Regions from separate parts of the Pseudoalteromonas sp. A757 genome, predicted to be linked through region 3. Evidence: predicted binding sites of a transcription regulator. Region 3 holds the regulator's gene; each other region holds the start of a gene.
The links. The regulator sigma-54, encoded in region 3, starts transcription at its own class of promoters, with help from an activator protein. The targets are predictions, from matches to a motif close to GTTGGCACGNNNNTNGNNT.
Positions count from the first base shown of each region.

Region 1: fliE (flagellar hook-basal body complex protein FliE) is a predicted target of sigma-54. The motif match lies at 1,064-1,082, and genes of this name have one in related genera.
Region 2: DRB05_RS16620 (LPP20 family lipoprotein) is a predicted target of sigma-54. The motif match lies at 1,102-1,120, and genes of this name have one in related genera.
Region 4: DRB05_RS16785 (FimV/HubP family polar landmark protein) is a predicted target of sigma-54. The motif match lies at 960-978, and genes of this name have one in related genera.

Region 1 covers NZ_QNQN01000072.1:170,880-173,086, reverse strand. Annotated here, with positions in the region: gene DRB05_RS16415 (sigma-54 dependent transcriptional regulator) at 1-863, shown strand, start outside; gene fliE (flagellar hook-basal body complex protein FliE) at 1,121-1,453, shown strand; gene fliF (flagellar basal-body MS-ring/collar protein FliF) at 1,474-2,207, shown strand, end outside.
Region 2 covers NZ_QNQN01000072.1:215,600-217,806, forward strand. Annotated here, with positions in the region: gene DRB05_RS16615 (flagellar protein FlgN) at 1-196, shown strand, start outside; gene DRB05_RS16620 (LPP20 family lipoprotein) at 498-974, opposite strand; gene DRB05_RS16625 (flagellar assembly protein T N-terminal domain-containing protein) at 1,176-2,207, shown strand, end outside.
Region 3 covers NZ_QNQN01000071.1:42,398-44,604, forward strand. Annotated here, with positions in the region: gene hpf (ribosome hibernation promoting factor) at 1-281, opposite strand, end outside; gene DRB05_RS14445 (RNA polymerase factor sigma-54) at 311-1,810, opposite strand; gene lptB (LPS export ABC transporter ATP-binding protein) at 1,857-2,207, opposite strand, start outside.
Region 4 covers NZ_QNQN01000072.1:254,279-256,485, reverse strand. Annotated here, with positions in the region: gene DRB05_RS16790 (aspartate-semialdehyde dehydrogenase) at 1-749, shown strand, start outside; gene DRB05_RS16785 (FimV/HubP family polar landmark protein) at 1,039-2,207, shown strand, end outside.

The DNA.
Region 1 (2,207 bases), on a different contig from region 3:
CAGATAGAGCAGACGAGCCTTTTATCGCAATTAACTGCGCTGCAATTCCAGAGAATATGCTTGAAGCAACCTTATTTGGCTACGAAAAAGGGGCGTTTACAGGTGCCATTCAAGCGTGTCCTGGAAAATTTGAGCAAGCGCAAAAGGGAACCATTTTGCTTGATGAGATCACTGAGATGGATTTGGGCTTACAAGCAAAACTACTTCGTGTGCTACAAGAGCGTGAGGTAGAGCGTCTAGGCAGCAGAAAAACCATTTCACTGGATGTCAGAGTGTTGGCAACCAGTAACCGCGATTTAAAAGAAGCGGTGGATGATGGGGTATTTAGAGAAGATTTATATTACCGTCTCAATGTTTTCCCGCTAGAGTGGCTGCCATTGAAAGACAGAGCGGGTGATATCGCTGTGTTAGCTGAGCATTTGTTGGTAAGACATACGCAAAAAGCAGGCAAGTCAACACCTATACTAAGCAGCGGTGCAAAGCGCAAGCTCAGTTCGCACACTTGGCCAGGAAACGTACGGGAGCTAGACAACGTTATTCAACGCGCCCTAATTTTGTTCCAAGGTAATGAAATTCAAGAAGATGATATTTTTATCGAAAATTTCTCACCGATGGCTTTGGTTGAGTCATCTCCAACTGTAAACCATGAGGCATCAGTTTTAATGGAGCGCTCGCAAAGTGATGATGAGATCATTAGCTATAAAGATGAGTTACAGGATAAAGAGCACCAAATTATTTTAGATACGCTGGCAAAGTTTAATGGTAAACGTAAAGAGGTAGCGGAGGTATTGGGCATGAGCCCTCGCACACTTCGCTATAAGCTGGCGAAAATGCGAGATTTAGGGATTGCGCTACCCGCTTAACCTAAATTACCTGAGCTTAAAAGGAATGAGTTAACTCATTCCTTATCCAAACCTCAAGTTAAATTTTATCTGTTAATTCAAGTTTAATAAGGTGCCTATAAAGATCAGCAGATCTTAGGCTCCTAATTTTCACTTCTATGTACTGCCAATTTTTCGACATGCAAAAAACAATGTAACATACTGAAAAATAAAGGTTTTAAGTTGGCACGTTTTCTGCTTTATTAATGGTAACTAAGAGTTATTTTGAGTAAAGCATCATGAAAGTACAATCATCAGCGCTATTTCAAGAAATGCAGGCTATGGCTGCAGAAGCGACGAGAAACACACAGCCATCAGTGCAGCCAGTAAAGACGGCAGCATCTTCGTCGGCTCAGTTTGGCGATTTACTCTCAGACGCACTTAATACAGTTCATGGCTTACAACAAGAAGCAAAACAAAAAGTCACCGCAGTTGAAATGGGTGACAGAAGCATTTCTCTTGCAGAAGCCATGATAGCGAAACAAAAATCGTCGGTCGCTTTTGAGGCTACAGTGCAAGTTCGTAATAAACTTGTTGAGGCCTATAAAGAAATCATGAGCATGCCAGTTTAATTGAGTGACTGTGGAGAGTAATCGTGGCTACTAATCAATCAACAGATCTTACGCTTTCCGACGCAGCGCTGAATAATGACAGCGGTTCGGATGAGCAACAAGAGCAAAAATCAGGCTACTTCAGTGCGCTAAGCGGTGTTGATATGTTGCGCCAGGTTACTCTGGTTATTGCCCTTGCTATTTGTTTAGCAATCGCAATCTTTATTATCATTTGGGCGCGCCAACCAGATATGCGCCCACTTGGTAAATACCCAACAGAAGAACTCGTCGAAACGTTAGACTTTTTAGATCAACAGAAAATTGAATACCAACTCGATGGTAATACCATTTTAGTTGCTGAGTCGGACTATCAGGACATCAAACTACGGATGGCGCGTGACGGTTTTACCCAATCTCCGAGTTCTGGCACTGATATTCTGATGCAGGATATGGGTTTTGGTGTTAGCCAACGTCTTGAAAGAGAGCGCTTAAAGCATAGTCGTGAGCAACAACTTGCGAGAACAATTGAAGAGTTACAAGACGTAAACCGTGCAAAAGTGTTACTCGCAATCCCAAAAGAAAACGTCTTTGCACGTCGTGAGAAAAAGCCCTCGGCAACCGTAGTTATTACCCTTAAACGTGGTAAAACGCTTGGCGGCGAAGAGGTCGATTCAATCGTAGACATTGTGGCATCAGCGGTACAGGGCTTAGAGCCTTCACGCGTGACAGTGACTGATCAAAACGGTCGTCTACTCAACTCAGGTTCTCAAGACTC
Region 2 (2,207 bases), on a different contig from region 3:
CATCGCTAAAGTACGTACTCTACTTCACGAATGCCAAACTAAAAATGAAATCAATGCTAAAACGGCCCACCAAGCCAATGTAAGCACTCGTGAATTGAAAGGAATTTTAATTGGGGCGCCAACTTCGATTACCTATGGTCAAGATGGCAGCGTGAAAAGTAGCGACAGTGAATTAGTACGTAATTTAAAAGCTTAATGACTCGCTTGAGGAAGCTCTGCCTTTGGTGCTAGCGAATACCTCACGAGCGTTAAAAACAACACGATAACACTTCTCTATACTCCTTATGATAATAATCATCACAGCTGCTTTAGAATTCTAAGAAAAGCATATTCTAGATTAGCTTATTTATGGCCTGTTTATCTTTCAGGTTTGTGTTTACAGCAGCTTGATTGGTATTTATACAAGGCTGAGCCTAGCCGGCAAATCGATCGTCGCGACCAAAATCTTCTTAGAAAAACAAAAATCAAGCAGCAAAGGTCAACAGGCTCTAGACTGCTTACTTAAAACTGTAAGATATTTTTTTGATTTTCTGAGGCTTGACTTGAGTAACATACAAATCATAAACACGTTTCATATCAAGCTCTAACTCAGTCGCGTAAGTATCACCGACCGCGTAACTTTTCAGCACCTTAGCCCCACGAACAAGTCCATTTACTTGGCTCTTAAGGCCGTCGTTTTGGGCAATAGCACCCTTTACCGTGATAGTGGATGTCAAATTCTGGCCATAGAGTTGCTCAGCCAGCTCACGATAGGCTTCTAATTTTGAGACTTTAATGGCCATCAGCTGCTTCTCACCCGCAGTTTTACCCGGCTGAGCACTTAAAGGCGCATACCCCACAGCACGTAAAACAGGAAAAGTTTCCGGTTGCACCGTTTCATATTCAATGTGCTTGTCAACGAGGCTTGAACAGCTGCTGAGCCATGTCAGCGAGCAAATCATAACAATTGTATTGATAGAATTAGTGATACGCATTTCCCGCACTCCGCTACAATCTATACCAATCAAACTTAACACCTCCCCTGCATCTTAATCTCGCAGGGTTATTGCGGCTTTATTGAGTATTGGCAATAAGTAAAATTAACCTTCATAATGTATGATTATGCACGAACCTTGCCAAAATTTGGCACAGGTATTGCTGAGTTAGAGGGTAGTTTTTGATCTGGGCATTTAAACATGAAAAAGCAATTTGCGAGCAGTCTATCATTGTTGTGTATCACCTTAACTAATCCTGCTTATGCTGAATGGTTTGAAGTTACTGGCATGGCTGACGTTAAAAATGGCGATCATCAAAAAGCAAAAAGAAAGGCGGTAAACGATGCCATTACACAAGCTTTGCTGTTTTCTGGGGCTTCGGTAAGCAGTGTACAAACCGTCACCGATGGTGTGCTCACCCAAGATCAACTTAAGATCCGCTCAAATGCTGAGATTCAAAGCGCCAACGTAATTGCTGAAGCCAAAGTCGGTGACTCATGGCAAGTGACATTACATATTGATATTACCCCACAGAGTGCTCAGTGCCCGACCAGTGCATACAATAAACAGGTTGCAGTCACACAAAGCCAGTTAAAAAATAAACACCAAGCAACTTTAGGTCAAATTTTTGACATAAATAAAGTGGTCAGCGAGCGTCTATATCAGACAATGACCGAACAAAAGTTGAGCTTAGAGCCCGTTCCCTATTTTGCACAGACCATAGATGTTAGCCGCTTTTTCAGCCAGCGTTTTGATTATAATGAACAACTAATCGAAACCATTACAGCAAATACCAACAGCCAGTTTGTACTACTGAGTCAAATTACTGATATTGCTAGTGTCGATAAACTTAATAGTGACCTCGCATTTTGGCAAAGTGATAAATACTTAAGAAGCTTCAAGGTAGACTTTGCGCTGTTTGATGCGCTTTCTCATGAAAGGGTATGGCAAAAGCAATATGCGACTCAAGGCGTGTGGCCGTTTAAGAAAACCAAATTAATCGATGTGTACAGTGAGCGCTTTTGGCAGACAGATTATGCAGATGAGATCCAAACCACGCTGACACAAATCGCAACTGATTTAAACGCAGCGGTCGCCTGCTTACCAACCAATGGCAAAATCCTACATATTGATGATGAACAAGTCGTTATTAATTTGGGCCGTATGCATGGCTTAGAGAATGGCCAGATCCTTAACGTAGCGCATAGCAATCCGCTGACTAATGTCGATGGT
Region 3 (2,207 bases):
CGAGTGAGCTTCTCTTTGTGTTTAATAACTTGACGATCTAGCTTGTTGATAAGGCCATCAATTGCGGCATACATATCTTGATGCTCTGTTGATGCAAATAGTTCGCCGCCGTTTACGTGTAATGTTGCTTCTGCTTTTTGTACTAGCTTCTCGACATCTAGGATCACATGCACGTTATTGATATGATCAAAGTGCCTTTCTAGCTTCGCAAACTTGTTGGTGACATAGTCTCTTAATGAGTCAGTAATTTCTACATGGCGACCAGTTAGATTTAGTTGCATAAGCATTTTTCCTTCTTGGGTTTTACGTCTTATATCAAACTTTTACGCTGATTTGACGGTGGAATGGCCAGGGATTCACGATATTTTGCAATCGTGCGTCTCGCTACCTTAATTCCTTGCTCAGCTAAGATATCTGCAATTTTGCTGTCACTCAATGGCTTCGCGGTATTTTCTGCAGCTATCAGCTTTTTGATAAGTGCCCTAATTGCTGTGGAAGAGCACTCACCTCCATTTTCTGTACTTACATGGCTAGAGAAGAAATACTTCAGCTCAAATATTCCCCGAGGTGTATGCATATATTTTTGTGTTGTCACACGGGAAATTGTGGACTCATGCATCTCAACCATTTCAGCAACATCATTTAGCACCATAGGGCGCATTGCTTCGGGGCCATGTTCAAAGAATGCCTGTTGTTGTTGCACAATGCAATTGGTAACTTTTAATAAAGTATCATTTCGGCTTTCTAAGCTTTTAATAAACCATTTTGCTTCTTGTAAATGAGAGCGAATAAACTGACTATCCGTACTGGATTTCGCCGTTCTAGACATCGCAGCGTAGTGATCGTTTACTCTTATTTTAGGCATAGCATCAGGGTTTAGCTCTACGACCCAACGACCTTTTACTTTTTTCACCGATACATCAGGGATCACATACTCAGGTTCTTCATGAATAATGCTTGCCGCAGGCTTTGGGTTAAGACTATGAATTAGCGTCATCACCTCTTTGAGATCGGCTTCTTTAAGGCGCGTTTTCTTAGCCAAAGTTCGATAGTCACGGCTGGCAAGCAAATCAATATGCTCTGTCAGGATCATTTTCGTTTCGGCAATCCATGGCGTATCTGGGGCGAATTGGTTTAGCTGAATACATAAGCATTCTTGTAAACTACGCGCAGCGATACCAACAGGGTCAAAAAGCTGAATACGTTTGAGTACGGCTTCGACTTCATCTAGCTCAATAGGCTCTTCGCTATCTTCGTCATTAATGCTCTCTAAAATGTCTTCGCAAGAGAGTGTTAAAATGCCTGACAGGTCGACCGCTTCAATAATCGCAATCGCAATAGCTCTATCTGTTGGACTAAATGGAGTCAACTCAAGTTGCCACATGAGATAATCATGGAGAGATTCAGAGGTTTCCCCTTGATAAACATTATCGTCATCAGGGAGTGGACCTGAGCTGGCGGCTGGAGCTGCGCTCATATACTCGTCCCAAGTGACATCCATGGCGAGATCATCGCTCACCGTGTCTTTGCTCATGGCGGTATCTGAGTCTATCTCATAGTCACTAACCGATGCTTCATCGCCTGAATTTTGATTATCTTCAGTGCTGCTCTTTTCTTGGCCGTGTTGGTCAGCATTTTCGCCGTCAGTATTATCACCTTCTTCCACTTCCAATAATGGATTGCTGTCTAATGCTTCTTGTATTTCCTGTTGCAGATCCAATGTACTAAGCTGCAGCAAGCGAATAGCTTGTTGCAGTTGTGGAGTCATTGTAAGTTGCTGCCCCATGCGCAGCTGTAATGATTGCCTCATGTATCTCTAACAATCCTTTTTAACAGTTATTAATACTACGTCTTAACTATAGCTTGAATTGTTCGCCTAGGTAGACATCTCTTACGGTTTGATCTGCCAAAACATGTTCTGGCGTGCCTGCAGCGATTAACTCACCATGTGAAACGATGTAGGCCTTTTCACATACGTCTAGTGTTTCTCTTACGTTGTGATCGGTGATTAATACACCGATACCGCGGTTTTTTAGGTGCTCTATGATTGTCTTTATATCTAACACCGAAATTGGATCAACACCAGCAAAAGGTTCATCTAACAGGATAAACTTGGGATTAGCGGCTAAAGCGCGAGCAATTTCTACCCGTCTTCTTTCGCCTCCCGATAATGCCATACCCTGTGAATCGCGAATATGTTGAATATT
Region 4 (2,207 bases), on a different contig from region 3:
GCTGTATTGTTATAGACAATACCTCACATTTTAGATACGACTTTGATATTCCATTAGTGGTTCCTGAGGTGAATAAAGACAGTCTTGCAGATTTTAGAAATCGTAACATCATTGCTAACCCAAACTGCTCTACAATCCAAATGCTAGTGGCGCTTAAACCAATTTATGATGCCTATGGCATTGACAGAATTAATGTCTCAACTTATCAAGCGGTATCTGGTGCAGGTAAAGAAGCGGTAGATGAGTTGGCTAAGCAAACTGCAAACTTAATGAATGCAAGACCGATGGAAAACGAAGTGTTTAGCAAACAAATCGCTTTTAACGTCATTCCTCAAATTGATGCGTTCCAAGAAAATGGTTACACCAAAGAAGAAATGAAGATGGTGTGGGAAACGCAAAAAATCTTGGGCGACTCAAGTGTTTTGGTTAACCCGACTGCGGTTCGCGTTCCTGTGTTTTTTGGTCATGCTGAAGCCATTCATCTTGAAACGCGCATGCCTTATGATCTTGAACATGTTAAGCAATTACTTGCTGATGCGCCGGGTGTTGAGTTAATTGAAGACGAAAACGACTACCCAACACCGGTAAGTGATGCAAGTGGTAACGATACCGTCTATGTAGGTCGTGTAAGGCAAGATATTTCACATCCACTGGGCTTAAACTTATGGGTGGTATCAGACAACACCAGAAAAGGTGCCGCAACAAATAGCATCCAAATTGCAGAAGCCCTGATAGAAAGCTATCTATAAGTACCCATTGATATCGCAAAGTAAGCTGAGTTTTGCTTACTTCTTTACGCTATAACGGCAAACTTCTGCCAAGAAGTTTGCCGTTAAGTCAAATACTTGACTATTCTTCACCTATATCAGCTATTCCAAAATCAGTAAAAAGCATTATAACCATGTTACCTTTCAATACGTTGCAATGGATATTCCAACATATCTGGTTTATAGTTTGCATTTGGAATAGAGCTTGCTTCAAAGCCATAATAATAAAATGTCGTTTAACGGGTGTTAAACATTTGAGTAAAGGATCGGCATGCGCGGTTTAGCCTTATTTAGTATCTTTGTATTCGCACTGATTGCCACACCAGTATATACCCAAGAGGGGGTAGTGCTAAAAGGCCCTAAAGGGGTTGATTATGGGGCTCAAGGTCGGTCAATAGGGCCTATCAGACCCACGGATACATTGTGGCGTATAGCACAAAAAGTGCGACCAGATGACTCGGTCACCATTTATCAGGTGATGAAGGCGCTTTACGATAAAAATCCTAATTCATTTCTAGATAAAAACCTCAACCATATGCAGGATGGGGCGTATTTACGTATTCCTACCATCAATGAAATTCGCAGTGTTAACCCTGAGTTGGCAAAGCAAAAGTCGGATCAAGATGACAAACTTTGGGAAATGAAGCGTAAGGGATTATTGAATCCAAATGCAATAAACGAAGCTGAGAAAAAGGTTACGCAAGCTCGTAAAGTCGATGTAGAAGAAGCAAAAGAAGACCTGACTAATCAACTGCGCTCTTTAAAAATGGAGCAGGACATGCGGCTGATGGACTTACAAAAAGAGTTCAAGTCCTCAGTGCGTAATGTTGAAGAAATCCTATCCGAAAACAATAAGTTAAAGCAACAGCTTGGTGCTATTTCTACTGAACTTCAAACGGTTCGTACCCAACTTGGTAAAGACAGCGAAATCCAACAACAGCTAAAGGCTGTTATTGACTTACAAAATGAAATGATTGATCAGCAGGCGGCTCAGGCAAAAGCGCAAGAAAGTAGCGAGTTAAGCGCATTCTTTAGCTCGCCAGCTGGAATTGCGTTACTTGCCACATTACCAGCACTATTAGCAATTGCTGGATTTGTCATGTTTCGCCGGAAGAAAAGTCAATCTCAGGCGTCAACAGATGACGATGATTTTCTTCCGCAAACACCATCCGCTGCTACTGCGGGCGCTGCAACCGCTGCGACTGCATTTGACCCAGAGCCAGACCCACTTGATATCGGAATGGGCGACGATGAAGACGCGCTGGGCGCAAGCGTACAGTTAGATGACGATATCTTGCCTGAAGACGATGAAATTACCTTTGACTCACTTGATGATGACTTCGATGAAGGGAGTGATACGTTAGATCAAGACGAACTTGATAGTTTACTAAACGAAGATATTTCGTTTGGTGATGATCATGACGAAGACTTTATGCAACA